3 regions of the Thalassotalea maritima genome follow, and region 3 is predicted to be linked to each of the others. Evidence: predicted binding sites of a transcription regulator. Region 3 holds the regulator's gene; each other region holds the start of a gene.
The links. The regulator sigma-54, encoded in region 3, starts transcription at its own class of promoters, with help from an activator protein. The targets are predictions, from matches to a motif close to GTTGGCACGNNNNTNGNNT.

Region 1 (11,209 bases), 610 kb from region 3:
TAGCGCTGTCGAGCTAAAGTGTTGGCAAATGGTCACAATAGCCAAAGCCATTCATGAGCGATTCGGCGTCTATCCTTACAGCATAAAACTTAAGCATTTGATTTGGTATATGGAAGAACGATTGCTTTGGATCCGCTCTGCACACACCAGTTATCGATATTATCTAGCGATTAAAGGCTTTTGCGAATGCACTGGAAAATGGCCTCACTGGCAAAACCAATTAAATATAAGAAAACCAGAGATATAAGCGAAAAATGAATCAAATCGAATAACATTTGTCCAACTAAAAGGTGGTACACAAACTGAGACACAATGAGCTTAAATATAACTCTTGCTCATAATCCTCAGACGGGCTAGAATGCCCTTTATCACTCACTTAGCGTTAAATCGTGTAAGTTTGTACACCAACGGTAAAATGATACTCGGGGCGGATTTAGGATTCGACGGGATTCACGAAACCCAAGGTGCATGCCCAGGGGCGGTTGGCCTGGTAAAAAGCCGCAAAACAATAGTTGCAAACGACGAAACGTTCGCACTAGCCGCTTAATTTAGGCTAGCCATCCTCTCAAAGCCTTTCCTGTTGGCTTGAGAAGCGATGGTCACCCCAAACAGGATAGCGAGGGAACCTTGTCTGAGGGTGAACCGCGAAACCGTATCAGACTCACCAGAAGGAAGCCTGTCGTTTGGCGTCTGACTGGTTAAACAGTAAAACGACTAAGCATGTAGGACCGAGGATGTAGGTTTTTCGGACGGGGGTTCAACTCCCCCCCGCTCCACCACCTCCATGATTAAAGACGCTCAAGGGCGTCTTTTTTTATGTCTGAAAGTCTTGTTTTATAAAGATTTTGTTATAAATCGAGTGCCAATAAGAATGTTTAACGGGTACCGTGACAACCAACAATTTAAGTAGGTAATTTGAAACTGAAATTAAAATAAGAGAGACACACATTCTGGGACGGTACCTAGCAAAAGGCATAGATCCAAAAACTACAAAGACGATCAGCAACGCCAGCAACAAGAACTTCATGCCAATACATTTGAGCAAGTTACTAAAAATTGGTTTGAAATTAAGAAAACTGAAATCCAAGAAAATACCGCTAACGATCTGTGGCGCTCGCTTGAACTCCATATCTTGCCCGAGCTTGGTAAGTAGCCCGTCAGCCAGATCACCGCACCAATTCCATGATTAAAAACGCTCAAGGGCGTCTTTTTTGTCTTCAATTAAGATTTTCTGATCAGCACTTTAAATCCACTTTAGTGTCAAAAATTTTTACAAAACTTACACGCCACTTACCCCGAATCGCCAGAACCAAAACATAAAGCATTGATTTAATTACACTTAAAATCAATGGAATGTTTTTTGCTTTTACAAGGCAGAGGTCTTTATTAGCTCAATTCGGGGCACTATTTATTATGAAAAGCACGTTTATTATATTGTTGATATTGACAATAGTTTTTTCTATTTCAGCCAAAGCAGGTGTTATCGAGGCTAACACATGGAATAGTAATGAAGAAGGAGGTACAGTTGTTGGTAACTACAGTGTACAAATAGATAATGAAACTCATCCTGGTTTCATATATTTTTTCGTAACTGTCGAACCATGGAATGCTGAAGCTTTAGGTCTATTTATTGATTTTGGTGATTTTGATGCTAGTTTGGCGGGTGATGTCGATCCACTCTCTAATGTGATAGTGCAGTTAATACCTCAATCAGATGATGGTGACCCTGTAGATGTTTCGCTACTTGCTTTAGATACAGAGTCTAATGACTGTGGTAATGGTTGTAATTTGAACGGGTTTCCTATTGATGGCGTTGAATGGGAGATGGTTTACAGATTAAACACTAATGGTTCAGCAGATCCAGTTCAGACAACCGCTTGGAAAATAGATATCGACGCGTTTTCTAACGAAACTTTTAAAAACTTTTTGAGAAGTGATGACGCCTTAAGTGCCGATTATATAGCTTTACGCTCACAATCGGTATGTTCTGGTGATGGTACTTTAGATGGTAGCACTACGTGTGGAGGGAGTGAAAAAACTTATTGGACTGGTGGCCCTAGAGATCCACGAACCGACATACCTGAGCCTCATATTTGGTTAATGTTTGGTTTAGGATTTATTGGGCTTATGATTAGCCGCCGGAAAAACCTACAACGTTAATATCTTAACCATTCATGTCATATTGAGAGGACTCGTTATGCTAGGCATAGCGAGTCCTTTTCTTGTCTAACTCTGCATAGTAAATGCTTGCTTTTAACTGCATTTTTTGTCATCTTACCTTTATAACCGCTTAAAATAACAACAAATGATATTGATGCAATCGATATCAACACAGGACAAGCGCATGACCACTCTATTTTCGAGCATTCGTAGCCGTATTTATTTCTTTTTTGTATTGCTTCTTATTGCTGTTCAATCGGTTTCTTTCCTAACCTCATACTATTCTAATAAACAAAGAACGGAACAACAGCTCGCAACTCACCTAAATAATGCCGAACAAATACTTAAAGAAAAGCTCGATAGTCGCAGTTACTATCTAACCGCATTCACTGAAATATCAGCAACTGATTCAAGCCTTATCGAACAGTTTGAGTTAGAAAATAACAACATCACCTTACCGCTTAACAATCATCGTAAGCGCATTGACGCCGACATTGCCTTAGCTATTGATATTAATGCAAAAGTTATTGGCCATTTGCAGGTAAAAGATAGCAATAAGGAAATTAAACGGGTCGAAACTGGTGAACTTATTAACCTCCAGTTTTCGCAAACAGATTGGTTGATGGACCACCCTATTGAAGTACTTTATGCCGACAGTAATACCATTTACCAAATGGTGATCAGTCCCGTGCAACAACAATATGAAACCATCGGCCACATCGCCCTTGGTTACTCTATTAATACTGCACTAGCAAATGAGCTTGCTGGTTTGAGTAATTTTCATGTTGGCTTTGCTCTTGAAACAAACAAACAATGGCAATGGATAGCGCATAGTGACTCGATGACTGACACCACGGAATCGACGTTAACCGTGTCTCCATTTAATAGTAACCATAGTGATAATTTAATTGGTAAAAAACTGCCACTCGGTAGCATTGACGACAACCAAGTGAATGCGACGTTCTTTCAATCACGTTCGAACCTGATCGGTGCGATCCGCCAAGACAGTTTCAATATTTTTGTTTTAATCACTATTACGCTGGCAATCTCAATGCTCGGAGCATATTCGATAGCTAATGGTATTACCCGCCCTATTCGTTCGTTGGTCACCATTGCCAATAAAATTGCCAAAGGTAAATACGCACCAGCGGTTACTAGCGAAGTTGGTACGACATCCGAATTAACCCTTCTTGCCGAACAGTTCTCAATGATGCAGGACGCCATCAAAGAACGGGAAAAGGAAATCACTAGCCAAGCATTTCGCGATATGTTGTCAGGTTTACCTAACCGAAGTCAGTTTTATCGTGATGTGAACGATCTAAAACAGCCATTCTTATTGTGCCAAGTCAACTTACGTAGGTTGTCTGAAATCAATGATACCTTGGGACATGAAGTTGGCGATGAAGTCATTTTAGAAGTGGCTCAACGCTTACAAAAACTTGAAAAACCGCTCTATCACACGTCAGGTAACAGCTTTTTGGTACGTTTTGATAGTCACTCAATTGACGATATAAAAACATCTATCGATGCCATTAGCCAAGAGATGGAGCCAATTTTTGTTTACCAAAATATCTCAATCCACTTACAAGCCAATATTGGTGTAACCTTAAGTGATGGTTGGACACATGCTAACCAAGTGCTTAAGGAAGTCGACTCAGCTATGCAGTTGGCAAAACGTAATAATGTTATTTACCAAGTATACGATCGTCAAATCGACTTAAATACCTTAGATAGATTACAACTGGTCAACCGCCTGCGAGGCGCGATAGAAAATGATGAATTTGTCTTATTTTATCAGCCTAAATTAAACTTAGCCGATAACTCAGTGCAAGAAGTCGAAGCGTTAGTCCGCTGGAATCATCCAGTTAATGGCCTTATTACACCTGACTCTTTCATTCAAATAGCCGACCAAACCGGGCAAATGTCAGCGCTCAGTAAATGGGTGCTTAATGAAGCAATCAAGCAGCATAAACGCTGGCGAGATGACGGTATCGACTTGAAGGTCGCTATCAATATTTCACCAGAAAACCTACTTGATGATGAGTTTTGTCACTACTTGATCAACACCTTATCTGAAGATAGTCAGATCATCGATGCTCTTACCTTCGAAATCACCGAAGATGCGTTTGTCGATAACAACTCTAAAGCCATTGATAACCTATTAATGCTACGCCAGCACGGTGTTAACTTATCAATCGACGATTTTGGTACGGGCTACTCTTCGCTCGCTCAGTTGAAAAATCTACCGGTACAAGAGCTAAAAATCGATCGAGCTTTCATTCAACATTTAGTGCACCAGCCTGAAGATCAGTTGATTGCTGACTCCACCATCAAGCTGTCACATCAACTTGGCTTAGTGGTTGTCGCTGAAGGTGTAGAAAACCGTCAAACGCTCGACTGGTTACGTGAACAAAATTGTGAAAAGGCGCAGGGCTACTTTATCAGTCGCCCACTTTCTAGCGATAACCTAGAAAAATGGCTAGCGAAGACCGAATATAAGGTTAAGCAGCGTGTTGATAAAACGACTAAAAAGGTCAACGCAAAGGCGACGCCTAAACAGCAAACTACGACCGAGTAAGTCATCGTTCATTGCCACGACGGAAATAGTGTGAACTAATTCAAGTATCAAACTATCCAGACCACAAAAAAGCCGCCATATAGGCGGCTTTTGCTTTACCTGCATCAGCGATGCTTTAATTACTATTAGCTTTTACCTTAGCAAAGTCACCTGCAACAAAATAGTTAAAGTCCATATTGCCAATGTATTGTACAAATACACGTTGAACCTCTTGTTTCGTTAAGGTCTTTACTTTTGCGATTTGCGCATCGTAATAGTCAAGATCGGTACCAGTGAAGCTGGCATCGTTAATCACGCCTGCAATCGCCTTATCACTTGCCCACGCTCGTTTACGATTAGCAATAAAGCCTTGTACTGCTCGCTCTAGCTCTTCATCCGTAAAACCATCCGCAACCACTTTTGCGACTTCTTCTTTATACGCGGTAATAACCGCATCCATGTTTTCTGGTGCAGCGATAGCGATCGCATAGAAAATACCCTGCGGGTCAACCATATCAAGTTGCATGCCTGCCCCTACCGAGTAGCTGTAGCCCTCTTTTACACGAATTCGTGCGCCAATGCGCGACGTAAACGGATCACCACCGAATATGGTATTGGCTATTTGTAGTGCAACATAATCATCATCCTGGCGAGTCATGTTCAGCGGATTAATGACAAACAACTGAGCATTAGCTTTGTCAGGCGTTTCCGTCTTCAGCATGGTGCCTGCAACGTTTTTTAAATCGGTTGGCATTTTTTGCCATGGAGTATCATTAACATAACCCGCTAATACCGATTCAAGTTGATTTGATACCGCATCAGCATCAACATCACCAACAACAGTAATATGACCATTATTAACGTTAAAGTGTGATTTAAACAACGACTGTAACTGCTCACTCGTCACCGCTTTGGTGTTAACGATTTGCTGGTCTAAATCAAGATACGCCTTAGGGTGTCCTGCAGGATAGTTATATAACGTTTTACGATACATGTTGGCAGCGATTGAACGCGGATCATTACGCTGCGCCTCAATGCCGGCAATCGCTGAACGTTGCAATACTTCAAGCTCTTTTTCAGGAAAGGTTGGTGTTGCCAGTAATTCACCTAAAAACGTTACGGTTTCTGCCATATTTTGCTTATCAGTGGTAATAGATATATTCGTTTCACCTGCTGACGTACCAATATTAATTGAACTTTTTAGCTGATCTAGACGTGTCGCGATCTGCTCTTTTGTATAACGTTCGTTACCTAATTTCAGCAAATTGCCAACAAAACCAATCGCAGTACCTTGGTTATGCAAGCTTTGCGCGCTTCCTGCTGGAAAATGCATTGAAATTACGACCTCATCTCCACGTAATTTTTTCGGGTAAACATTCACTTTGGTACCAACCGGCCACTGCTTTTGCACCAAGCGGGCTTTAATATTACTTACCGTGTTGTCGTAAATTTCACCTTGTGCAGCAACCTCTTTACCTTTGTAATCTTTTAACACATTATCAAGGTTTGGAGCAGCCGGAATTTCAGCTCGTACAGGCTTATCGGTAGGAATGAAACGACCTAACGTGCGGTTACTCGCAACAAAATATTTTTCAGCGACCGCTTGCACTTGCTCTGGTGTTACCTTTTCAATGAGATCTCTAAAGTAAAATGCGTGGCGATAATCACCTTTAGCGATATATTCAGATAACTGCATGCCCACTTTGGTAACATCACGCATCGCTTGCTCTGCTTGTTTCGCTAATTTCAATTTAGCTAGCTTAACTTCTTCTTCGCTGATCGGCTGCGTTTTAATATTTTCAATAAGCTCGATCAAAGCGTTTTCAATCGCCGCAGTATCTTTGCCTTTTTCACCCTGTGCTATTAAGAAGTACTGAGAACTGTCTTTAAGCATAAAGCTCATATTAAATGCCATACTGGCAACACCGGATTCAACTAAACTCTTTTGTAAACGGCCACGAGTATAATCACCCATGATTTCTTCAAGCACCTGAATAGCCGCTGCATCGGGGTGTAAACCACTTGGAATATGATACGCTAAACCAACATATGGTAAGTCGCCAACGCGGCGCAAATTGACTTCGCGTTCGCCATCTTGCGTAGGCTCAACCGTGTACAAGGCTTGGATCGGTTGTTCCGGCTTAGCAATGGCGCCGAACTGTTTCTCGATGAGAGCAATGGTCTTTTGTTTATCAAATCGACCGGCAACCGTTAGCACAGCGTTATCGGGACGATAGTGGGTTTTATAAAACTCGCGTAGGCGTTGAAATGGGAAGTTTTCAACATCAGAGCGAGCTCCTATCGTTGAGTTACCATAGTTATGCCAAAGGTATGCTAACGATGACATACGCGCTAATAACATGCGGATGGCGTTGTTTTCGTTGCGTTCCATCTCGTTGCGCACAACAGTCATTTCGCTTTGCAGCTGTTGTTCCGTAAAGGTTGCATTGACCATGCGGTCGGCTTCCATACCTAGTGCCCAAGCCAGTGAGTCTTCATTCGCGTCAAACACTTCAAAATAGTTGGTGCGATCTAACCAAGTTGTGGCGTTAGTCGCCATACCACGCTTTTTAAATTCTGTATCAATGCTTGGGTAGTTAGTTGAACCTTTAAACAACATGTGCTCTAACAAATGCGCCATACCGGTTTCACCGTAATTTTCATGTACGGAGCCAACGCGGTAGGTTATGTTTACTAAGGTTTTTGGTTGTGCCGCATCGGGATAGAGCAACACTTTTAAGCCATTTTCTAAAGTGTATTCTTCAATACCCTCTACGCTTCGTACATACGTTAGCGGGCTCACCGATGATTGAGTTGCCGCCGCCGTTGTTGCTTGCTCTGCGGTTGCTGTACAACCAGTTAAGCCAATCGCTAAAGAAACCGAAAGACCAACAAGGGTTGGTTTTAAAAATCTCATTATTTAACCTTTTATATTATTATGATTATCAAAGAGCTCTGCTCTAACCTGTAACGCTAAATCACTAAAGCTATTATCGAGTAGTGTGCTGTACGCTAATCGACAAGCTATAAATATCGCTAACTTAACACTAACCAAATACCTTACCAACCATCAACCAACAAATTGTTAAAAAATATTTTCAACAATGCTTACATGCCATTCTGAGTCGCGTAACCATGCGTCATGGCAAGTAACGAACCTATTCTTTATTACAACCAGACAGTTGTTCTAAACCACGATCTCAGTAAACGCTTTATACTCATCAGAATTTTGTTTTTCAGTCCTAAATTAGTTGCTACAATTGTTTATTATTCAATAGAATCTTGCTGTTATGACATTTTTACAAAAGCTCCGCTTAATTTTTACCTTTGGTCAAGGTGTTGCCCTCCCCCTACCTGAAATTAGCGACGAGCAAGACCCAATAGAGTTTTTTAAGCATTGGTTTGAAGAAGCAAATGATTCAGGTATTTTGCTGCCTGAGGCTATGTCAGTAAGTACCTGTTCGGCCGATGGGCAGCCATCGTCACGTATGGTGTTGTTAAAAGACTTCGACCAGCAAGGGTTTGTTTTTTACACTAATTATGGCAGTAGAAAGTCGCAAGATTTAGCCGAAAATCAAAAGGTGGCGCTGCTATTTCACTGGAGCGTGCTACAGCGTCAAGTCCGTATTGAGGGTGTTGTTGAAAAAGTCGACCGTGACAAATCAGAGGCTTATTTTCATAGTCGCGATCGAGGCAGTCAAATTGGTGCCTGGGCGTCAAAGCAAAGTCAACGACTAAACAGCCGAGACGAATTAAAACAGCGCGAGCAACAATTTAAAGAACAGTTTTCAGCCCAAGAAGTGCCACTACCCGAGTTTTGGGGAGGCTTTCGTATTCGTCCTCAATACATGGAGTTTTGGCAAGGGCGCGCCAATCGTTTACACGACAGAGTCTGTTTTCAAAAACAAGACGATGCATGGCAACATTTTAATTTATACCCTTAACAACAGATAGCGCGAATAAAAAGCCAGTGACAATGTCACTGGCTTTTTATTCGCGTTGGCGAGCAATGCGCAATTACATATTCGGGTAATTCGGACCACCGGTACCCTCAGGCGTTACCCATGTAATATTTTGACTTGGGTCTTTAATATCACATGTTTTACAGTGCACGCAGTTTTGTGCATTAATCACAAACTGCTGCTCACCCTGTTCATCTTCAGTAACTTCATAGACACCGGCCGGACAGTAACGCTGTGCCGGTTCATCCCATTTATCAAGGTTCACTTTAATTGGGATTTCAGTATCAAGAAGTTTTAAATGACACGGTTGCTCTTCTTCATGGTTGGTATTCGATAGAAATACACTGCTCAATTTATCAAAGCTCAACACGCCATCTGGTTTAGGGTAATCAATTTTTGCACATTCACTGGCAGGCTTAAGTTGGGCGTAATCATGACTCTCATCACGGAAATTAAACGGTAACTTACCTGCAAAGAAGTTTTGATCTAAGGTATTGTATGCCCCGCCCATAATCGTGCCTAATTTATGAATCGCTGGCCCGAAATTACGGGTACGATACAACTCATCATATAACCAAGACTGTTTAAATTTGCTGGTAAAGGAAGTCAGCTCTTGACCACCTTCACAACCTGAAGCGAGTGCTTCAAACACAGATTCTGCGGCAATCATGCCCGACTTCATCGCCGTGTGATTGCCTTTAATTTTAGCGAAATTGATGGTACCGGCATCACAGCCGACTAATAGACCACCTGGCATAGTCATTTTAGGCAGTGAATTAAAGCCACCTTTGGCAATAGCTCGTGCACCATAAGAGACACGCTTACCACCTTCAAGATATTGAGCAAATTTAGGGTGATGCTTCAAACGCTGGAATTCATCAAATGGGCTAAGGTGAGGATTTGAGTAATTTAAGTCAATGATTAAACCCACAAACACTTGATTATTTTCAGCATGATATAGATAACCACCACCAGTCGTATCTTTATCTAACGGCCAGCCAGCCGTGTGAACCACTAAGCCTTCTTGGTGTTTTTCGGGATCAATGTCCCAAATTTCCTTAAAACCTAGGCCATAGTGTTGTGGCGAGCTGTCTTTATCAAGCTCAAATGAGTTGATTAATTGCTTACCTAAATGGCCACGACAACCTTCGGAAAAAACAGTATATTTCGCGCGCAGCTCCATACCTGGCATATATGAATCTTTTGGTTGGCCATCTTTATCAAGCCCCATATCGCCGGTGATCACACCAGCAACTTTACCGTCTTCAATAATGACTTCTTGGGCAGGAAAGCCTGGAAAAATTTCAACGCCCAAGCTTTCAGCTTGCTCTGCTAACCAACGACACACATTGCCCATAGAAACAATATAATTACCATCATTGTGCATGGTTTTCGGCACCAACGCGTTAGGCAGCTTCGTTGCCGCATCGGCATCTTTTAATAAATAAATATCATCGCCCGTCACTTGCGTCGTTAGTGGTGCGCCAAGTTCTTGCCAATTTGGAAATAATTCATTCATGGCACGCGGTTCAAAAACCGCACCCGACAAGATATGAGCTCCAACTTCAGAGCCTTTTTCAACCACACAAACCATTAACTCTTGTTCATTTTGCTGAGCTAATTGCATTAACTTACATGCTGTCGATAAGCCCGATGGACCGGCGCCAACAATGACAACATCGAATTCCATAGATTCTCGTTCCACGCTATCCCCTTAATCTAAAATACTGAGCTCTTTTAGTTTTTTAGAGCTTTTATTATTAATGGCCATCCGTTATACCACTTTTATTTACGTTGCGCGACTCCCAAACGGCCCTAGAATTGCGATTTATTAACATTATGATAATTTTACATTGACCTTTTAAGGACCACTTAGTAGTCTGTCCGGCAACTTTTCGAATACGTTTTGGTCAAAATTAAAGCGATTACTTCAAACACTTGTTTGACTATCACCCTTTAATCGTTTAATAAATAAGATACACAACATATTCTCATAATAAAAAACACAACAAGACTTCCCCTATAGGGATATATAACGAGGTAGCTATGAAAGTACTTGTACCTATCAAGCGCGTCATCGACTATAACGTCAAAGTACGTGTAAAGTCAGATAATTCAAATGTTGATCTGACCAATGTCAAGATGGCCATCAACCCATTTTGTGAAATTGCCGTTGAAGAAGCGGTTCGCTTAAAAGAAGCAGGCACCGCAAGCGAAGTAATTGCCGTATCTATTGGTGATAAGAGCTGTCAAGAACAGCTACGCACTGCACTAGCGCTGGGTGCTGATCGTGCCATTCAAATCGATACAGATGCCAACTTAGATGCACTTAATGTCGCTAAGCTATTGCAAAAGATCGTCGAAGAAGAGCAACCAGACATTGTCTTACTAGGTAAGCAATCTATCGATTCAGACAACAATCAAACAGGTCAAATGCTAGGTGCATTAACGGGCATGCCACAAGGTACCTTCGCATCTAAGGTTACCGTTGACGGTGACAAAGTTGCCGTTACTCGTGAAATTGATGGTG
Region 2 (11,209 bases), 1.4 Mb from region 3:
CGTCACGATAATCGTTAATTGAATAAAAAATGCAATGATCAGGGTTCGGGTCAATACATTACCTTTCGCAACCCTGAGTAGATTCGCATGTTGTTGGTTCACTTGAAGCACAGGTATTTCCTTATTGTTGTGATTGTCGACAAATAACATACTGCACATTACCTAAAACTGTAAAGCGTCAATATAACGATTAAGCAAAGCTAAAGCACAGTTTATGCTTTTTGCTGTAAACATATCCCGCAACAACAGGCTGTTTACTCGCATCAACAGGTTTCTATAAGCAGCGCATGAAAAGACCATGTATTTTGTCACAGAGACGAATGATAAACGATGAAAGACAAACGGATAGCCAATGCTGCTAGGTAGCGAAAAATGCGGATAATAGCCCAAAACCTATAGGCCTATTTATTAGAGTCAAAGATAAGGTGATAAAGAGAACAATGGAGTCAGGCTAAAGCCCCTAAAAAGTAACCCCCCTTGATGGTTAAAGCCCGAGAAGATGAAAGCGCAGGCAAAATAACATACCTGCGCTTTAGCCACGAGCTCTGAACACTTGAATAAGCATTAACCTTGAGTAAAACCGAGGCGAACACCTAGCGTTCGATGATTCCGGGGAATTGTTTACGCTGTTATTAATCTGAGCTGTTATTGATCAGCGCTGTTTTTTGCCATTTGCTGTTTTGCTTTTTCAAGTTCAGTGACATCAAGGCCAAGCTCGTTTACCGCATCGGCAATAAGACCTGGGTTGGTCATCACTTGCATCATCACTGGCTGTAACTGCTCGGGTGGAATGCCTAAATTGGCAATAGTTTGCATCGCCATTAACGGGTTTTGCGTTAGCTCGCTAAAAATCGCCGAGATTTGCTCGTCACTAATCGATTGTTGTTTAAGTAGTTGAATAATAGGGTTCATAGAATCAATTGACCTATCTAGTGAATATTAACAAACATTATACGCTGTAATATGAGCGCTTTGAATAGTAATACGAATAACAAAAACCCGCCAATTGGCGGGTTTTTAAATCTTAACAAGTCAACGAGTTGATTACCAACCAGTCTTCTCTTTTAGTGCAACACCGATGTCAGCTAATGAACGAACGGTTTTAACACCCGCAGCTTCTAGAGCCGCGAATTTCTCATCTGCTGTACCTTTACCACCAGCGATGATAGCACCAGCATGGCCCATACGCTTACCTGGAGGCGCAGTAACACCAGCGATGTAAGAAACAACTGGCTTAGTTACATGTTCTTTAATGTACTCAGCTGCTTCTTCTTCTGCCGTACCACCGATTTCACCGATCATTACGATAGCTTCAGTTTGTGGGTCGTTTTCGAACATTTCTAGAACGTCGATGAAGTTAGTACCTGGGATAGGGTCACCACCGATACCAACACATGAAGACTGACCAAAACCAGCATCGGTAGTTTGCTTAACCGCTTCATAAGTAAGAGTACCTGAACGAGATACGATACCTACTTTACCTGGCTTGTGGATGTGACCTGGCATGATACCAATCTTACATTCGCCTGGCGTGATAACACCTGGACAGTTTGGACCGATCATGCGAACGCCAGTTTCTTCTAGCTTAACTTTAACGTCAAGCATGTCTAGCGTAGGGATACCTTCAGTGATGGTAACGATTAGCTCGATACCCGCATCGATAGCTTCTAAGATCGCATCTTTACAGAAAGGTGCTGGAACGTAGATAACAGTCGCAGTCGCGCCAGTTGCTTCAACCGCTTCACGAACCGTGTTGAATACAGGAAGACCTAAGTGCTCTTGACCGCCCTTACCTGGTGATACACCACCAACCATTTGCGTACCGTAAGCAATCGCTTGCTCAGAGTGGAAAGTACCTTGACCACCAGTGAAACCTTGACAGATTACTTTGGTATCTTTGTTAATTAATACAGACATTATTTGCCCTCCGCAGCAGCAACAACTTTCTCAGCCGCGTCAGTTAATGACTCAGCAGCAATAACGTTTACGTCAGAGCTAGCTAGAACTTCACGACCAGCTTCTGCGTTAGTACCTTCAAGACGTACAACAACTGGTACTTTAACGCCTACTTCTTTAACAGCAGCGATGATACCTTCAGCGATCATGTCACAACGAACGATACCACCGAAGATGTTTACTAGAACTGCTTTTACGTTGTCATCAGAAAGGATGATTTTGAATGCTTCAGCTACACGTTCTTTCGTTGCACCACCACCTACGTCTAGGAAGTTAGCAGGCTTACCGCCGTGTAGGTTTACGATGTCCATGGTACCCATAGCAAGACCAGCACCGTTAACCATACAACCAACGTTGCCGTCTAGCGCTACGTAGTTCAGTTCCCACTGAGCTGCGTGTGCTTCACGCTCGTCTTCTTGCGACGGATCGTGCATTTCACGGATTTTTGGTTGACGGTATAGAGCGTTTGAGTCAACGCCAATTTTGCCGTCTAGACAGTGAAGGTTACCAGCTTCTGTGATAACTAGTGGGTTGATTTCAAGTAGAGCAAAATCGTGATCGATGAACATGTTGCCAAGACCCATGAAGATCTTAACAAATTGCTTCATTTGTACTGGGTTAAGACCTAGTTTGAAGCCTAACTCACGCGCTTGGTAAGCTTGTGGACCTACTAGTGGATCGATAGCAGCTTTGTGGATCAGGTGCGGAGTTTCCTCAGCAACCGTTTCAATATCCACACCACCTTCAGTTGATGCCATGAATACAACGCGACGTGTACCACGGTCAACAACAGCACCAAGGTATAATTCGTTAGCGATGTCTGTGCAGCTTTCTACAAGAATTTTAGCAACTGGCTGACCGTTAGCGTCTGTTTGGTAAGTTACTAGGTTCTTACCTAACCAGTGTTGAGCGAACTCTTTGATTTCTTCTTTTGTTTTAACTAGCTTAACACCGCCAGCCTTACCGCGACCACCAGCGTGAACCTGAGCTTTTACAACCCACATATCACCGCCGATCTTATCGGCAGCCTCTGCAGCTTCTTGAGGGGTATCGCATGCGAAACCTTCAGAAACTGGTAAACCATATTCAGCGAATAATTGCTTCGCTTGATACTCATGCAAATTCATGGTGTTTCCCAATTGCTATTTGAAATGAACTTAGCGTAATCCATGTTCAACAACCTGTTTTTTGAACAATTTGTCGAGTAAATACACTAAACGATTATAATTTTGCCGTGATTATATAGATAAAGCATCAGGGTTTAAACCCCTGCTTGATAGATATGTATTGAATCGCAAAAATGCTAACAAATATTAACAATCGATGCATACTTATCTGCTTCATAAGCATAAACTAGGCGGTAAGCGAATCACCAGACGCTTTGTAATTAACCCTAGTAGCAAAGATAATGTTCACTACGGTGCCAAGCGCCACAATGAGTGCCAAGCGCCACAATGAGTGCCAACTATTAAGTAGCACCTAAAAATAACACCTTCTAAACCAAGACGCTTAATGTTAATGGCTGATGCCTCAACCGGTAAAAACATCAAATCCTTCATCCACCATTTTGGACTATATTTTATCTATCTTGTGTTACCAAACGTTGTCAATATTTTTTACAAACCCAACTAGACCATCCCGACAACACCAAGCAACCCCCAGTTTTTAAAGGCTTTTTATTTTTGGCACATAGCTTGCTTTACATACAGCGAGTGAATTTTATCGCAAATGTAAACAGTGCTCGATGGGTTGCCGATGCAGGCTTCAATAATACAAGGTACTTATTACCCTTTGCTTAAGTTAAAAAGAACGAGGTATACAATGTTTAAATCAATAAAAGGTATTGCGCTTGCTAGCACCGTCGGTTTATTCGCTGCAAGCGGCAGTGCCGCAGAAATCCTGATTGACGATTATTCTTTAGATCAATTTCAGGGAACGTTTTTAGGTAAAACTATTGGCTTTTTCGATGACGGTACTGGGCCCGTTGCGAACCAAGCTGGTGACGGTTCTAATAATGGTGCCATTGGTGGTTACCGTGATATCTATGTTGAACAAACGGGTGGGACTGGTAGTGTCGAGGTTGTAATTTCTGATGGTCGATTTAAAGCTAACGTAGAAGAGAACACTACAGGATTCGTTGCCATAACCTATGATGGCTCCTCTGTATTAGGTACAAATTGGCTGAATGGGGTAGATGCGGGCGGCATAATGGAGGACTTATCCGGTACAACAGGTATCTTGTTCGAAGACGTTTTTAATGATAGACCAGCGCCAGCATCAGTGAGTATTTGGACATTTAATGGAGTGGATTATACGAAACATTCATATGACTTTGAAACTTCTGCCCTCAGTGGACAAGCTGATTTAGGTGATGCTAAGTATGACGCTTTTATTCCTTTCGCCAACTTTTCTAATTTCGGTACAATGAATTTAGCTAATGTTGGTGCTGTTCAGGCTACATTCAACGTCTACAATGACGGTACCGGTGACCAAATAAGTTCGGTAGATCTTGGTATTGGTAGAGCAGTTGCTGTGCCCGAGCCCGTCAGCATAGCCCTGTTTGGTATGGGCTTATTAATGCTTGGTGGTGTAGCAAACCGTCGTCGCAAGCAGCAACAGTAAAAACCGTATAAATTTATTTTTACTACCATTAGCCCCCTTAATATAAGGGGGCTAATTTTATGTCCTCTCAAAAACATCCAAAAACAACAGTACATTCCCCTAACCATACCCTATAGCGATTTAGTCATGTAGCGATTTAGTCATGGCTTGTTGTGGTTAGCTCTAGCTTTAAATAACATGAAAATCTTTATGAAAGCCTTTCCAGCTAAGAAAAATGACACAAAATATAATATACACTACCTAATAGACGCAGTGAGCAACTGTTCAGTGAGTTAACCAGTCTTATTGCCACTAAAACTTATGTTTAAGCACTTTGACTAAATACAACGACTAATACTTTGACTACTACGTAGTGAGATTACATTTGCAAAGATGATTACCACTAGCTAAACCCAAAGGTATGAACGTATAAGGAATTAAATGAAATTAAAACGCAGCTAAAAAACTAAGAAAACGCGACTAAGAATCAAACGACTTTACCCATCGCCCCACCAACCTGAGAATCACTACCGACCTAGCAATCGCTAACAACAGTAGTGGAATTAGTAGAGCGCAGAGTCATAAAGTAAACACGGTCAACTAAAACTTAGCACCAACCCAAAGCCAAAGTTTATCTGTGTCAACTTTACCAGCAAGCGTATCACCGGCATTATACTTTGCATACTTAATACCGGCGCTGTAATGCGTGGCAAAATTTTGCGAATACGATAGGTTGATTTCATCACCAAGATCGTCAATATCATTTAAAGACTCATCGGCTTGATAATCATGGTAAATAAAGGCCATATTGCCGTGCCATACCGGTGCCGATACCGACAGATAAATATCTTCTAGGCCGTTGCTGGGGGTTGTCAGAAACTGATCGCTCCAACCATTAAATTTATGTAGTGTCGCAAGTGGGGTTGCAAACCCGTACATACCGTCATCGCTGCCAAGGAGTTCATAACCAAGCTTCACAGTGGCCATAGCCAGCTTAGCGCCGAGTTCAAGGTTGACGTACTCAGCGTCATAATCACTGGTTGGATTTTCCGAAGATTGCGTCGCATACTCAGCTCGATAGCTAACAGGGATATCGTTAACGTTTGCCTTACCATCGAAGCTCAAACCGAAGGTATCCAAATCGTTACTGATGCCATTATCCACCTCCAGTAAATAGCCGTAGGCAACAAACTTGCCATAACGGGCTTGATAGCCAACATTAATTAGGTGATCTCGTGAGTCGACATCTCGCTCGTCAGCAAAGATTCGATTGCGCTGGGTGATATAAGCGTAGGTTGCCGAAATGCCACTGTTTACATAGTTGACACTAAACGCATCAAACGTTTGTCTATCTTGTCGCCAACCTACATGACCAACAAAACGCTGGCCATCTAAAGCAATCACTTGTCGCCCCAATTTGGCGGTTAAACCTTTGCCTTTATATTGTAAAAAGCCTTGGTCAAGCTCGGTGGTATTAGGGTCGGCAACCACCGAGTAAGCAGGGTTACTGCCCAGCGCATCGTTATAATTATCAACGGATAAAACATCGCGAGAGTCTTCAAATTCAATCACCGCATTAAAGCCGTGGTACGTTGCTGTTTGAAAATTTAATTGCGTACGTAACGTCAAGGCATCCGCATCTTTAAGCGCGTTATCTTGTTCAACGCGCTCATAGCGCAGTCTAAAATCGACAAACGCCTTGTGTTCATTGTCGCTGGCAATCACAGGCTGACTTAAGAAAATCGGCAGTAAACCAATACTAGAAACATATAAGGTGAGGTTTTTACATGTTAAATGACGTGATGGTTGGGTCGTATATTTCGAATTAGAAGTATTCATCGGTGACGTTCTCCTGGACTTCGCACAAATGCGTAGAATTACTCACACAGCCTGTCAGAACGATCAAATGAAGCTTTTACGATAAACGTATTTTCGCCCATTGAACAAGGCTTTGTCGCAATTTATAAGGAAAACTTAGTACAAGAATTGGAAAACAACCACATTAAGCAGCTATAACTCTCGACGCACATCATTACCTGAGGATAATAAAAATGCCGGTTAGCAATAACGTGAAGCTAATGACCGCATGATTTAGCAAATTATCGGATCTGCACAGTTACGTATTGCTCTCCTGATCAACCTGCTCTACTGACTTGGCTTGTTCGCTTTCAGCGGCCATTTTTGCCCGCTCCGCTTTAGAAATATATTTGGGCTTATTGCTTTTATGCAGTTTGGCATTGGCCTTTTTCTGTTTCGCTAATAACGTCGACTTTATCTTTTTCTTTCGGTTCATAATGAATCCCTCAACATGGTGCATTGTGAAGATTTGCCACCATGCAAATAATAAAAAACGCGCTACTGTTACCAGAAGCGCGTTTGATTATACACTTTATACGTAGCTAATGCGTAAGCAATTAGATATCAAGCAATAAGCGAGCTGGATCTTCTAGAAGTTCTTTAATCGTTACTAGGAAGCCTACCGACTCTTTACCATCGATTAGACGGTGATCATAAGACAGCGCTAGGTACATCATAGGACGAATTTCAACTTTACCATCGATTGCAACTGGGCGGTCTTGGATTTTGTGCATACCAAGAATAGCCGTTTGCGGTAGATTGATAATTGGCGTTGAAATCAATGAGCCAAACACACCACCGTTCGTGATAGTGAAGTTACCACCTTGCATGTCGTCCATGGTTAGCTTGCCATCACGACCTTTAATCGCTAGGTCTTTAATGCCCTTCTCAATACCGGCCATGCTAAGTGTGTCAGCATCACGAAGTACTGGTGTTACCAAACCGCGTGGTGTAGAAACAGCAATAGAGATATCAAAGAAGTTGTGGTAAACGATGTCATCACCATCGATTGACGCGTTTACTGAAGGGAAGCGTTTTAATGCTTCTGTTACCGCTTTAACGTAGAACGACATAAAGCCTAAACGAGTATCGTGAGTCTTCTCGAATAAGTCTTTGTATTGCTTACGAAGTTCCATAATAGGCTTCATATCAACTTCGTTAAACGTGGTTAACATGGCCGTTGAGTTCTTCGCTTCTAGTAAGCGGTTAGCAATGGTCTTACGTAAACGTGTCATCGGTACACGTTTTTGGCTACGCTCGCCTGATGCAACAACTGGCGCTGTTGCAGGTGCTTTAGGTGCTGCCGCTGGTGCTTTCGCTGCAGCAAGGTGTGCTTCAACGTCTTCCTTGCTGATGCGACCGCCTTTGCCCGTGCCTTTTACTTGGCTCGCTGATAAACCATTCTCGGTTAATAGACGACGTACTGACGGTGACGCGATCTCATCGCCTGACTCTTCTTGCGCTGACTCTGCTGCTGCCGCAGGAGCCGACACTGCACCGGCGTTCATTTGACCGATTACTTGCTCACCTAGTACGGTTTCGCCTTCAGCGAATAAGATCTTACCAATAACGCCGTCTTCTTGTGCTGGTACTTCTAACACAACCTTGTCCGTTTCAATATCAACAAGATTTTGATCGCGAGTAACCACTTCACCTTCCGCTACGTGCCAGGTAGAAATCGTTGCATCAGCAACTGACTCTGGCAATACCGGTACGATGATATCAATCACTTTCGCGGATGCGGTATTCGCAGGTGCTGCAGCTGGCTTTTCAGTTGCTGGCGCTGCTGCCGCATCACCTTCAGATAGCATACCAATTACTTGCTCACCTAATACGGTTGCACCTTCGTCTTCATTGATTGCCGTGATAACACCGGCAGTTGGTGCAGGTACTTCTAAAACCACTTTATCGGTTTCGATATCAACCAAGATTTGGTCACGTTCAACTTTATCACCGACTTTTACGTGCCATGTTGCAACACTGGCGTCTGCTACCGACTCAGGTAAAACAGGAACTTTAATTTCAGTTGTCATTTTTATTCCTTAACTAAAACTTTTTATAACGTTAACGCATCATGAACTAATGCTTGTTGTTCTTTCACATGCAAAGACGCATAACCACATGCCGGAGCTGCGGATGGCTTACGACCAGCGTAGATCAGAGGCGCACTATCGCCAATGGCATTACGGAAATTGTGTTGTGAACAATACCATGCGCCTTGGTTTTGTGGCTCTTCCTGGCACCAAACGTAATCTTTGGCGTTTGGATACTGAGCGATAACGTCTTTTAATTCTGCTTCAGGGAATGGGTAAAGCTGTTCGATACGAACAATCGCCACATTCGTCTGTTCATTTTTACGACGTTGATCAAGTAATTCGTAGTAAACTTTACCCGAACACATCACAACGCGTTCAACATTTTCAGGCTTGATATCATCAATCTCGCCGATAACATTGTGGTAAGTGCCTTCCGCTAGCTCTTCTAATGAAGAAACCGCTAACGGGTGACGCAATAATGATTTAGGTGACATGACGATCAGTGGACGACGCATTGGGCGCACCACTTGACGACGCAACATGTTAAATACCTGTGCTGGCGTAGAAGGAACACAAACTTGCATATTGTGATCTGCACAAAGTTGCAAGAATCGCTCTAGACGAGCCGATGAATGCTCCGGACCTTGACCTTCGTAACCGTGTGGCAACAATACCGTTAAGCCACATAAACGGCCCCACTTTTGCTCACCTGATGATAAGAACTGATCAAACACCACTTGTGCACCGTTGGCAAAATCACCGAACTGCGCTTCCCAAATGGTTAAACCACGAGGCTCTGCTGTTGCGTAACCGTATTCAAACGCTAATACCGCAACTTCCGACAGTACCGAGTCATAAACCTCAAATGGGCCTTGTTGCTCGTTTAAGTTTTGCAGTGGCAAATACGTCGATGCGTCATTTTGATTATGCAATACCGCATGACGGTGGAAGAAGGTACCACGACCAGCATCTTGACCGGTAATACGCACACGCTCACCACCATCAACAATCGTCGCGTACGCTAGGTTTTCGGCAAACCCCCAATCAAGCAGCTTTTCACCGGTAGCCATCTTTAAGCGATCGTCATAAATCTTCTTAACACGAGAATGAACTTTATGATCTTCTGGGTACTCAGTGATGGCCTTAGCAAGTGATTTTAACTTATCTAGGTTGATTTCTTTGTCGTAAGCATCATCCCAGTTGTGACCTAAATATGGAGTCCAATCTACCGAATGCTCGGTCATTGGGCGCCACTGCTCTACCGTACACTGACCTTCGTCAAGTAACTTACGGTAGTAGTTCACAAAGTCTTTATTTTCAGCTTCAGAAACCACGTTTTCTGCTACTAACTTGTCAGCATACAGTTGACGAGGCGTCGGGTGCTTCTTAATTTTTTGATACATCAACGGCTGAGTTGCATTCGGCTCATCCGCTTCGTTATGGCCGTGACGACGGTAACAAACCAAATCAATGACTACGTCGCGCTTAAACTTATTGCGATAATCAACCGCAATTTGTGACGCTAAGATAACGGCTTCTGGATCATCGGCATTCACGTGCAGGATTGGCGCCTGAACCATTTTGGCGATATCAGTACAGTATTCCGTTGAACGCGTGTCTTCTTGTTTCGATGTGGTAAAACCAACTTGGTTATTCACCACGATACGAATCGTACCGCCTACCTTATAAGCACGTGCTTGTGACATGTTAAAGGTTTCTTGTACCACACCTTGACCCGCAATGGCTGAGTCACCGTGAATGGTGATCGGTAAGACTAAATCGCCTTTATCACAGTCACGGCGATCAAGACGCGCACGTACCGAACCAATAACGACCGGATTAACGATTTCTAAGTGTGACGGGTTAAACGCTAGCGCTAAATGGACATTACCACCTGGGGTAACAAAATCAGACGAGTAACCTTGGTGGTACTTAACATCACCAGAGCCAATTTGATCGACTTTACCAGCGAACTCATCAAACAACTTGCTTGGGTTTTTACCCATCACATTGATCAATACGTTCAAACGACCACGGTGTGCCATACCTAGCACGACCTCTTTGGTGCCGTGCTCACCTGCGCGAGTAACGATTTGCTTAAGCATTGGAATTAAGCTGTCACCGCCTTCTAGTGAGAAACGTTTTGCACCAGGGAATTTTGCACCTAAGTATTTTTCTAGGCCATCGGCTGCAATCAAGTCTTTTAAGATGTCTTTTTTCAACTCAGTTGAAAAGCTTGCGGTTGAACGCACACTTTCAAGACGTTGCTGTAACCAACGCTTTTCGGTCGTTGAGGTGATGTGCATGTACTCTGCGCCAATTGAACCACAGTAGGTTTGTTTTAGCGTGTTGTAGATATCACCTAACTTCATCGACTCTTGGCCTACTGCCAAAGAACCAACATTAAACTCTTTATCAAACTCTGACTTTGATAAGTCGTGATGTGATAATTCCAAATCACGTACGCGTTCTCGCTGCCATAAACCCAACGGGTCTAAGTTAGCGTTTTGGTGACCGCGGTAACGATAAGAGTTAATCAACTGCAATACACGTACTTGCTTAGCATCAGCTTCAGAGCTTACTGCTACTTGCTTAACGTTTTGTTTTGCCAATTGACGAAACTCATCACGGATAACCGAGTGATTGGTTTCTACATCAACACCATCTACTTTGGGAAGCTCGTCAAAAATCTTGCGCCACTCATCAGAGACTGAGTGAGCGTTTTCAAGATACGCTTCGTATAGCTCTTCAATATAAGC
Region 3 (11,209 bases):
CGGTAAGCATTGATGATGAAGGTACGCCGGGTCAATATAACGTATTAATTGAAGATGGTATTTTGCGTGGTTACATGCAAGATAAGCATAACGCCCACTTAATGGGAGTTGAGCCAACCGGTAATGGCCGCCGAGAATCGTATGCTCACTTACCTATGCCAAGGATGACGAATACCTATATGCTAGCAGGTGAATACGATAAGCAAGAGATTATCGGCTCTGTCAAAAAGGGCATTTATGCCCCTAATTTTGCGGGTGGACAAGTAGATATTACCTCAGGTAAATTCGTGTTTAGTACGGCCGAAGCCTATTTAATTGAAGATGGTAAGATTACTGCGCCGGTTAAGGGGGCAACTTTGATTGGTAGTGGACCAGAAGCGATGCAACAAGTGAGTATGGTCGGCAATGATCTTGAACTCGATAGTGGCGTTGGCGTTTGTGGTAAAGATGGTCAGTCAGTACCCGTTGGCGTAGGTCAACCAACCCTGAAAGTTGATGAAATGACCATTGGTGGTACGCAATAAACTTGTCATCGATCAGTCAATAGAAAAAAGCCAGCTATTCAGCTGGCTTTTGCGTTTAAGCGTATCTTGTTTGAGTCCTAACTCATTGAGAAAGGCACATGTTGCTTTAGATATTTAAACAATTCTTTATAGCTTTTCGCTGGCTTTTGCTGTTTTAGCTCTTTGCTAGCTTGACGAATTAGCTGGCGAAAACGTTGGCGTTCCAGGCCTTCGTTGTCGTGAATTAACTGCTCTATGGTGTCGTTATCTGCATTAAGTACATCGTCGCGCAACTGATCATAAAAGTTATTTTTATGATCTTCGATACCGTGTTTGTTTTGCATGATATCTAACTCTAAGCGAACTGCATCGGCATCTATGCTAGCCAACTGTTTAGCGATAAACTGTACGTTACGATGAAACGCATCGTGCTTGCCTTTAATTTTATCGGCAACAACTAATGCTTCGGCAATTTCATCGTTAAGAGGCAATTTGCTGCGCTGTTTCACACTTAAGTGACAAATCTCTTCTGCTAACTTTTGTAAGTCTTTCATATCACGCTTTAATTCAGCGCGACTCACATAGAGAATGTCATTCTCTGCATCATATTCACCAAGCTCTCTGGCCATAATCTTTGTATACCGTTAACGAAATTTCTCTTATTATACCTTTTTTGTCTAGCGAATCTAAAATATCGACAGAAATTTCAGATTTTCAGCCGGTAAATACCAGGTCTGTGATATCCTTGCTAGCAAGCTAGAAGCAATCATTTGTGTGAAATCATTATGGAACAATCGCAGTCAATTGAGAATTCAATCCACCAAGTTAAAGAAAGCGTTAGTCGAGTTTTAGAAATTGCCAAAAAACTTGGCGCAGACAGCGCTGAAGTATCTATTTCGAAAATGCAGGGTTTAAGTGTGTCAACTCGCATGGGCGAAGTAGAGACCGTTGAATTTAACAATGATGGTGCTCTAGGCATTAGTTTATATAAAGATGGTCGTAAGGGCTCAGCATCGACAGCAGACTTGTCGGAGCAAGCATTACAGCAATCAGTGCAAGCTGCTATTAATATTGCTAATTATACTTCAGTTGATCCTTGTGCAGGTTTGGCTGATAAAGACACCCTTGAATTTTCTCCGCAAGATTTAGATTTATATCATCCAGAACCGCTAAGTGCCGATACAGCCATTGAGATAGCAAAGCAGGCAGAAGTCAGCGCATTGCAAGAAGATAGTCGTATTATTAATTCTGATGGCGCTAATTTTGCAAGTTACGAAGGCTTTAAAGTTTACGGAAATAGTCATGGTCAATTAGTCGCGTATCCGAGCACTCGTCACAGTTTAAGTTGTATGATGATTGCAGGCGTAGATGGTGAGATGCAGCGAGATTACGCTTATACAGTGAGCCGTCAATTTGGCTCCCTAGACGATCCGCAAAGTATAGGTAAACAAGCTGCACAGGCCGCGGTAGCACGTTTGCAACCTCGAAAAATTAACACCCAAAAATGTAAAGTGATGTTCCGTTCGGATATCGCCAATAGTTTATTTGGCCATTTTATCGCTGCGATCAGTGGTGGTAACTTGTATCGACAATCATCGTTTTTACTCGATGCCTTAGGGCAAACTGTTTTCAATAAACATCTCAATATTCGTGAAATGCCGTTGATTAAGTGCGGTTTGGCAAGTTCTGCATTTGACTCTGAAGGGGTAAAGACTCAAGAGCGAGATATTATTAGCCAAGGGCAATTACAATCATATCTATTAACCAGTTACTCAGCACGAAAATTAGGGATGAAGACGACGGGTAATGCTGGTGGTATTCATAACTGGCATATTTCTGCTAATGGTGGCGATTTTCAGCAAATGCTTAAGGAGCTTGATACCGGCTTGTTGGTAACGGAGCTCATGGGGCAAGGGGTTAACGTGGTGACTGGTGATTATTCTCGAGGAGCAGCAGGTTTTTGGGTGGAAAATGGTCAAATTGCTTACCCTGTCGCCGAGATAACCATTGCTGGTAATCTAAAAGATATGTTTGCCAACCTAGTACTTGCTGGCAATGACTTTGATTTGCGTGGCAGTATTAGAACCGGTTCACTGTTGATTGAAGAGATGCAGGTATCAGGTCAGTAGTTACAGCGTATTTGCAGCTAACGTAGTGTAAAAAGTCGGCATCGCCGACTTTTTTATCATTTATAGGGCATATTAGCTAGAGCGTGTTGATCTTTCAGGGTTAAATTTTGTTCGAATTAAATGCATTTTTATCGCGGCACTTGTGATACGCATAGTTATTCTACGCACAGAGCAAGTAACAATGAAAAAAATGCATTTAAACGAATCCAAAGGACAGCTTTTATGACGCCTTTCTACTGTGTTATCAATTACTTATGTGAGTAACCCCACAACATAAGTTCTGCCTTGTATAAAAACATCATAAATTGCTGCAAAAACAACCTCATAAGATCAACACGCTCTAGTTGTGGTCTCGAGCACGTGGTGCTTTAAGTGCCGTTATAGTTGACGCATTTAACTAACATACGGAGTTAACTCACGAGTTTAGCTTAGTAAAAGGGTTGCAGTACCTAAGAAGGCAAAAATGCCAACTACATCGGTGATGGTGGTTAAGATCACGCCTCCCGCAAGCGCTGGATCGATGTTGATTTTTTTCATCGCTAATGGGGTGATAACCCCTGCGAGACCAGCGACAGTAAGATTGGCTAACATGGCAAAGGCGATGATGCCACCGAGTAACAAGTCTTGTTTCCAGATAGAGACAATGCCGGCGATGAGGACAGCCCAAATAACGCCATTGAAGAAACCAACGGCAAGCTCTTTGGTAAGTATGGTTTTGGCGTTGTTATCACCAATGTGACCTAGTGCTAAACCGCGAATAACAAGGGTTAGTGTTTGGCTACCCGCGACCCCCCCCATGCTTGGTACTAAAGTGTTTAATACCGCTAAAATTGCCATTTCAGCTAAGATTGGTTCAAACAGACTTGATACTGCAACCGCAAGTAGGGCTGTCAATAAGTTGACACCAAGCCAAATAGAGCGCTGTTGAGTACTTTTTATCACGGGCGCAAACGTATCGGCTTCGTCATCAAGACCTGCCATACTCATCATTGAATGTTCGGCGTCTTCACGAATGATATCAACCACATCATCAATGGTAATACGACCCAGTAAGCGATTTTCGTGATCGACAACTGGCGCTGAAAACCAATCGTATTTTTCAAACAGTTTAGCGACTTCGGTATCTTCCAAATCGGCCACTACCGGGATGGTTTCATCGTCCGTTATCTCGGCGATCGTTTGCTCTGGACGGGCAGTCACTACTGCTGCGAGCGATACCGAACCAATTAGTTTGTCTTCACGGTTAACCACGTAAAATGAGTCAGTGGCTTCAGGTAATTCACCTTTTAAGCGTAGATAGCGTAATACCACATCGACGGTAACATCCGGTCGTAAGGTGATGGTATCGGTATTCATGATACCGCCAGCGGTATCTTCCTCGTAGGCGAGCGCTTGTTCTACGCGGGTTCGATCTTGCGCGTCCATTGACGCGAGTACTTCACGATAAGCAGAATCAGGTAAGGTACGTAATACCTCAGCCAGGTCATCGATATCCATACCTTCGGCAACCGCAGCAACCTTTTCCGGTTGCATATTCTTCAGTATGCCTTTTCGTACTTCTTCGGATAACTCTTCGAGGATTTCACCGTGGGCATCACCGTCGATTAACTGCCACAATACCTGTCGACTTTTCGCTGGTGATGACTCAAGAAGCAAAGCAATATCATAAGCTGGCATGTGTTGCAGCATTTTGCGCACATAGACGAACATACCGCTATCAAGAGCGGTATTTATTTCTAAGAGTCGTTGTTGGCTAATGTCTTGCTTCGACAATTCTGGCATGGCCACCTCAATGTCACAGTTGTTTTTTCTTGTGAGGTATCTTGTTGAAGTGTAACGCAAATAGCTATTTTTATCAGCTAATATTTGTTGCCTGTAGAGTATTTAATAGCGATTAGGCTGAATACAGGAGTTACTCGCCTTCATCAAATTTGTCTACAAAAAGCTGGCATACAGCATTGAGTGCAGTAGTCGCATCGCTACCGTGAGTATCAACGCGTACGGTTTTTCCTTGGCTACCTGTTAATAACATTAACCCCATAATAGAACCGGCATCTGCTGTTTTACCTTCTAATGTGAGGGTAATCGAAGCATCGAAATTTTGACTGAGCTTTGCCAGCTTGGTCGCTGCGCGTGCGTGCAGGCCTAACTTGTTGACTATGGTAACTTCTCGGCTAGCGTGTTGAGTCATGGTTGATTACTTGCTTAACTCGCGATGGCGAATTTGTACGTCTTTGTCTTCGTTTTTAAATTGCTTGGCTAAAGCTTCGGCAATATATACACTGCGATGTTGGCCGCCGGTGCAACCGATAGCGATAGTTAAATAGCTACGGTTATTGCGTTCAAGATGTGGTAACCAAGTCATCATAAAAGAATTGATTTGCCAGATAAATTTGGTGACAAGCGGTTGTTTAGCCATAAAATCTTGCACAGGTTGGTCAAGACCATTGTGGTTTTTAAGCCCATCTTCCCAAAATGGATTGGGTAAAAATCGGGCATCAAAGACATAGTCGGCATCGCTTGGAACACCGTATTTAAAGCCAAAGGAGGTAAAGACGATAACCAAACTTCCGGTCTTTTTACCAAGCACTCGTTCACGAACTAAATCCGCTAATTGATGTGGTGTAAGGCTGGAGGTGTTAATGTATAAATTTGCTCGAGTGGCGACAGGGTCGAGTAATTTTTTTTCAAGCGCGATGGCCTGATCGAGCGCCATATTTTTTTTGATCAGCGGATGCAGGCGGCGCGTTTCACTATAACGACGAATCAGCTCATTATCGTCGGCATCGAGATACAGAATATTTAACTCGACAGCCGAAGGAAGATAGTCGATTATTTCACTGGCATCTTCTGGATTGCTTGGTAAATTGCGCACATCGAGCGATACAGCCACCCGATCGTAATCGTTAATAACGGTATGTGTTAGGGCAGGTAAAAGGTTCACAGGGATATTATCAACGCAGTAATATCCAAGATCTTCAAGTACCCTTAATGCAACGGTTTTACCTGAGCCTGAGCGACCACTGACGATCATTAACTTCATCTAATTCAACCTTTTATGATAATTATTTTTCGGCGACAAGTGCATAGAGCTGCTCAGCACTAAGACAGCGACGTACTTTTTTACTGGTATCTTTATCAGCAAAAAAACGGGCTACATTGGCTAGGGTTTGCAAATGCTGCTGGCAGCTGTCTTCGGGAACAAACAGCGCAAAGAAAATATCAACTGGGCGATTATCAATCGCATCAAAGTCGATAGGCTTATCGCAAGTCATGAGCACGGCAATTGGCTTTTCGCTGTTATCTATTTTTACATGGGGAATAGCAATGCCATTACCGATACCCGTGCTGCTGAGTTTTTCTCTGTTAATAAGGCCGTTGAGCAAGTCCTTGGCACTTGCAGAAGATATTTTATTAGCGGCAATGAGACTAATTTGCTCAAGTATATTTTTTTTACTGTTGGCCGGAGCTGCACATATTGTGCAATCCGGCGACAACAAAGAGGTAAGATTCATAGATTAATGACTGGATAATTTGGCCTTATGTTTGAGCACCTGCCGATCAAGTTTGTCAACGAGCGCATCAATTGATGCATACATATCAACGTTTTCGGCGGCACCAAAAATTTCACCTTGGTTAACATTAAGGGTGGCTTCTGCAATTTGTTGTAATTTTTCAACTTTTAACACGACGTAGACATTATTAATGTGATCAAAATGTCGAGACAGTTTTTCAAATTTTTGTTCTACATAACTTCGCAGAGAATCGGTTACTTCTACGTGGTGCCCAGATAGATTGATTTGCATAAGCTCGATCCTTATCGTTGGTGCTTAAATTAAGCTCTTTCTTTGGTTTGATGGAGGTATTCCCAAGGACTCTCGATATTTGGCTATGGTTCTACGTGCCACGTTAATGCCTTGCTCGGCAAGTAACGCGGTAATCTTGCTATCGCTTAACGGCTTTTTCGGATTTTCCGCTTCGACCAGCTTTTTGATTAACGCGCGTATGGCTGTAGATGAACATTCTCCACCGCTGTCGGTACTCACATGGCTTGAGAAAAAATACTTTAATTCGAATATTCCTCGCGGCGTGTGCATGTACTTTTGTGTGGTAACTCGCGATATTGTTGATTCGTGCATTTCGACCATTTCAGCAACATCATTTAATACCATCGGTCGCATTGCTTCTGGACCGTGTTCAAAAAACGCTTGTTGTTGTTGAACAATACAATTAGATACCTTTAATAAGGTGTCGTTGCGACTTTCTAGGGATTTGATAAACCATTTTGCTTCTTGCAAATGTGAGCGAATAAACTGGCTGTCTTGCGCTGACGAGGTTTTTGCCATGGCCGCATAATGATTATTAATATTCAACCGAGGTGTGGTGTCGGGATTTAATTCAACTTGCCAGCGACCATTTTTTTTGAATACTGAAACATCAGGGATCACATATTCTTCTTGCGATTGGGCTATCGCGTCACCTGGTCTTGGGTTGAGACTATGAATTAAGCGCATGACTTGCTGAAGCTGATCTTCTTTGAGCCTTGTCTTTCGCATAATGGTGCGAAAGTCACGATTAGCCAACAGGTCGATATGATTAGTAATAATCAATTTGGCTTCGCTTAAATATGGTGTATCGGCGTCGAATTGATTAAGCTGGATTAATAAACAATGTTGTACCGAAGAAGCAGCGACGCCAATAGGGTCAAACATATGGATTCGTTTTATAACCGCTTCTACTTCATCGAGTTCAACGTCGTCATTGCCTAAACTTTCTAAAATATCGGTCGGTGAGACGGTTAAGTAACCAGCATCATCAATCGCGTCGATGACTGCAATGGCGATACTGCGATCAACTTCAGTAAATGGAGTGAGTTCCATTTGCCAAAGTAGATGATCGTGAATGGTCTCGCTGGTTTCCCCTTGGTAAGTAAATTCTTCAGAAAGATCTTTACCTAAACCAGTATTAGATGTCCCCGCGCTATAGCTGTCTTCCCAGGTACTATCGATTGATAATTCTTGCGGAATATCTTCTTGCGACAATGCTTCGGATGTTGAGATTTCATCTTGAGTCGGTGTGGCATCTTCACTGCCATCGTTGCTGTCGTTTGATGTGTTGTCTGCGCTGTGTTCTATCGTTTCATTGGCTTCAAGCAATGGGTTGCTTTCTAGCGCTTCTTGAATCTCTTGCTGCAAGTCCAACGTCGAGAGCTGCAGCAATTTTATCGCTTGCTGCAGTTGTGGAGTCATCGTTAAATGCTGGCCAATGCGCAGCTGAAGACTGGGTCTCATAGACTGTGTAATTCCTACAAACTCAATTGTTATTTATTTTCGGCACGCTAGCTAGTGATGGCGATGCGCACCTTATGTCTCTTAACTATAGCGTGAATTTCTCGCCTAAGTATACATCTCTGACTTGCTGATTTGCCAAGACCTGTTGGGCATTCCCTTCAGCAATGAGTTCACCATGACTGACGATGTATGCGTGTTCACAGACATCAAGCGTTTCACGAACGTTGTGATCGGTGATAAGTACGCCGATACCGCGATCTTTGAGGTGTAAAATAATTTTTTTAATATCGCCGACAGAAATAGGATCGACACCGGCAAATGGTTCGTCGAGCAAAATAAATTGTGGATCAGCAGCTAATGCTCTGGCGATTTCAACGCGGCGGCGTTCACCACCAGATAAGCTCTGTCCGGTATTTTCAATGATATGGCCAATATTAAACTCTTCTACTAACGAATCTAACTTTTCTTGACGTTGCACGGTATTTAAATCTTTACGGGTTTGCAAAATGGCCATAATGTTATCGTAAACGGACAGTTTACGAAAAATCGACGCCTCTTGTGGCAGATAGCCTATACCATGTCTTGCCCGCTCATGCATTGGCGCTAAGGTTAAATCGGCCTCGTTCAAGGTGACGCTACCGGCATCACTGGCAACCAAACCTACAATCATATAAAACGACGTTGTTTTTCCGGCGCCGTTTGGACCAAGCAAGCCTACGACTTGTCCAGCCTTAACTTTTAAGCTGACATTCTTTACTACCTTGCGACCTTTATAGGCTTTAGCAAGGCTTTTTGCTTCCAATATTGCACTCATAATTATCTAGTTTTTGCCTTACCTATACACGACCTTAGTTAGGTTGCTTTTCTTGCTCTATTTCATCTGGCTCAATGATGGTGGTGACGACGCCTTTACCATCAGTCGCGCCATCAGCGGTTAATGTTTCTGTGGCTAGGTTATAGGTAATGGTCTCGCCTTGAACCATGCTGCCCTCTTGGCTCACCTTGGCATTGCCACGAATAACAACGGTGCTGGTGGTTGGTGAATAGCTAATTTCGTTAGCTTGAAGTTCAATTTTGTCGCCATTTTCAAGTGTCTGGCTAAACTTGGCTGGTTTACCTTTGGCTAAATATTTTTTTTGTTGGGTGCCTTTGATATTACTCACTTGCACCAGATCCGCTTCAATAGCGAGAGAGCCTTGGCTGATTTTGACGCCTCCAATATAGCTGGCAATACGGTTTTTTAAATCCGTTTCCTGCTTTTGAGCGACGATTTTAATCGGTTTTTTAAAGTCAGCTTTTTGTGCTGTACTTGCAAAACTCACAGTGCTAATTAGTGCCACAATCAGCAGTTTATGAGTCATTTTTGTTAAAGACTGTTTGTACATGTTCTTTCAATGTCAATTTGGTGGTGTTGATATCAACATGCAAACCTGAACCATGCATGGTAAATCCTTTACCTTTAAGGTAGATGGTTTGCTCTGAGGTGATGATGTTGCTAGTTAAATCGAGCTGCAGGTGTTCGCCAGCTACCTCTGATACATAAGCATTTTTATCATCACTAACTAATCTTACTCTATCTTGCAGTATTAAGATATTGTCATTACCAAGAAAGCCCTTGTCAGCTGACAAAGTCCAGATTGCAGAGCCATCATCTGGGTAGATAGTATATGCTGGTGTCAGCAAATTCGCTTGCTTGCTTTGTTCAAAATAGGTCATTTGATCTGCGTAAATGGTATGTTTTAAGTTACCGTCGCTGTCATACTGACTTGAACTAAGCTGTTCGGCAATAAATGCTGGTTCATCAACCGGATCAATGAGTGGTTCCGGCATTTGGCTTGATTGCTGGTATTGCAGATAACCATATATTGACAATGCCAATACAAATAGAGCGATTGATACGTAATGCAGTTTGCTCATACGCTACTGCCTGTTGCCAGATGAAGAGTGTTTTGGGCTTGCATAATTAAATCACATAGCTCGCGCACAGCACCTTTGCCACCACCTAAAGTGGTGATGTGATCGGCACTTTGTTTTACCAATGGGTGCGCATCTTGCACTGCAACCCCTAAGCCGACTTGTTCAATACATGGTAAATCAGGTACATCATCACCTATGTAGGCTACATGCTCTAGTGCGATACCTTGTTGCTGGCAAATAGCTTGAAGGTGTGGCATTTTGTCTTCTTTACCTTGCAAAATAAATTTGACGTTGAGCGCTCGCATACGTGCTTCAACAATATTCGATTGACGACCGGTAATTACCGCGACATCGACACCATGACTGCCTACTGCCTTAATACCAAAACCATCTTTGGTATTAAAAGCTTTTAATTCTTCACCGTCATTACCTAAGTATATGTAGCCATCAGAAAAAACACCGTCGATATCACAAACTAGTAAGCGAATATTCTTTGCACGATTAAAAACCTCTGTAGTAACAGGGCCATATAAAGTTGCAGTAACTTGCGTTTCTAATGACATAATCTAGAGAACTCCTGCTTTTAAAATGTCATGCATATTCATGGCACCGATTGGTTGTTGGTTATCATCGACAATGATCAGGCCATTAATACTTTTATCTTCCATTAATTTTAACGCTTCAGCCGCTAGCATCTCGGCCTTGGCAACGATAGGTGAATGGGTCATTACGTTAACGATACTATCTTTATGAAAATCAATTTCTTCATCTAAAATACGACGCAAATCGCCATCGGTAAACAAACCAATTAATTGATTATTGTCATCAACAATACACGTCATTCCTAAGCCCTTCTGTGTCATTTCGACAAGAGCTTCTTTAATAAGTGCCCGTTGATTGACGACAGGAACACGTTCGCCGATATGCATGATGTCGGCAAGTCGCAACAAGAGACGCTTGCCTAAGCTGCCACCAGGGTGTGATAAGGCAAAATCATCTGCGGTAAAACCACGAGCGTTGAGCAAGGCTACCGCCAATGCATCGCCCATTACCAGTGTTGCGGTAGTACTTGATGTTGGCGCTAAACCTAAAGGGCATGCTTCTTGTGGCACTTTAATACAAATATGTACATCAGCCAGTTTAGCGAGGGTTGAGTTTTCGTTACCTGACATTGCCACCATAGTGGCACCGATACGCTTGATAACCGGCATAATAGCCAATACTTCGTTGGTTTCGCCTGAATTTGAAATGGCTAATACCACATCTTGACTGGTTACCATGCCTAAGTCGCCATGACTTGCTTCACCTGGGTGAACGAAAAATGCTGGTGTTCCTGTACTTGCAAAGGTCGCCGCAATTTTACCGCCAA

Region 1: the regulator sigma-54 is predicted to act here: its motif matches at 1,348-1,366, upstream of ACAX20_RS04385 (PEP-CTERM sorting domain-containing protein).
Region 2: the regulator sigma-54 is predicted to act here: its motif matches at 3,638-3,656, upstream of ACAX20_RS10250 (PEP-CTERM sorting domain-containing protein).

The regions. Positions count from the first base shown of each region.
Region 1 covers NZ_CP166919.1:991,215-1,002,423, reverse strand. The annotation lists gene ACAX20_RS04400 (hypothetical protein) at 1-247, shown strand, start outside; RNA gene ssrA (transfer-messenger RNA) at 425-779, shown strand; gene ACAX20_RS04390 (hypothetical protein) at 1,067-1,153, shown strand; gene ACAX20_RS04385 (PEP-CTERM sorting domain-containing protein) at 1,414-2,160, shown strand; gene ACAX20_RS04380 (EAL domain-containing protein) at 2,345-4,738, shown strand; gene ACAX20_RS04375 (M16 family metallopeptidase) at 4,854-7,634, opposite strand; gene pdxH (pyridoxamine 5'-phosphate oxidase) at 8,008-8,661, shown strand; gene ACAX20_RS04365 (electron transfer flavoprotein-ubiquinone oxidoreductase) at 8,735-10,369, opposite strand; gene ACAX20_RS04360 (electron transfer flavoprotein subunit beta/FixA family protein) at 10,726-11,209, shown strand, end outside.
Region 2 covers NZ_CP166919.1:2,301,757-2,312,965, forward strand. The annotation lists gene ACAX20_RS10230 (hypothetical protein) at 1-111, opposite strand, end outside; gene ACAX20_RS10235 (DUF2999 family protein) at 646-912, opposite strand; gene sucD (succinate--CoA ligase subunit alpha) at 1,045-1,917, opposite strand; gene sucC (ADP-forming succinate--CoA ligase subunit beta) at 1,917-3,083, opposite strand; gene ACAX20_RS10250 (PEP-CTERM sorting domain-containing protein) at 3,778-4,578, shown strand; gene ACAX20_RS10255 (alginate export family protein) at 5,158-6,396, opposite strand; gene ACAX20_RS10260 (DUF2986 domain-containing protein) at 6,674-6,850, opposite strand; gene odhB (2-oxoglutarate dehydrogenase complex dihydrolipoyllysine-residue succinyltransferase) at 6,972-8,447, opposite strand; gene ACAX20_RS10270 (2-oxoglutarate dehydrogenase E1 component) at 8,471-11,209, opposite strand, start outside.
Region 3 covers NZ_CP166919.1:382,032-393,240, forward strand. The annotation lists gene tldD (metalloprotease TldD) at 1-524, shown strand, start outside; gene yjgA (ribosome biogenesis factor YjgA) at 602-1,132, opposite strand; gene pmbA (metalloprotease PmbA) at 1,289-2,632, shown strand; gene mgtE (magnesium transporter) at 3,056-4,414, opposite strand; gene ACAX20_RS01670 (HPr family phosphocarrier protein) at 4,545-4,823, opposite strand; gene rapZ (RNase adapter RapZ) at 4,830-5,675, opposite strand; gene ptsN (PTS IIA-like nitrogen regulatory protein PtsN) at 5,698-6,147, opposite strand; gene hpf (ribosome hibernation promoting factor) at 6,151-6,438, opposite strand; gene ACAX20_RS01690 (RNA polymerase factor sigma-54) at 6,463-7,923, opposite strand; gene lptB (LPS export ABC transporter ATP-binding protein) at 8,009-8,737, opposite strand; gene lptA (lipopolysaccharide transport periplasmic protein LptA) at 8,772-9,284, opposite strand; gene lptC (LPS export ABC transporter periplasmic protein LptC) at 9,274-9,840, opposite strand; gene kdsC (3-deoxy-manno-octulosonate-8-phosphatase KdsC) at 9,837-10,403, opposite strand; gene ACAX20_RS01715 (KpsF/GutQ family sugar-phosphate isomerase) at 10,407-11,209, opposite strand, start outside.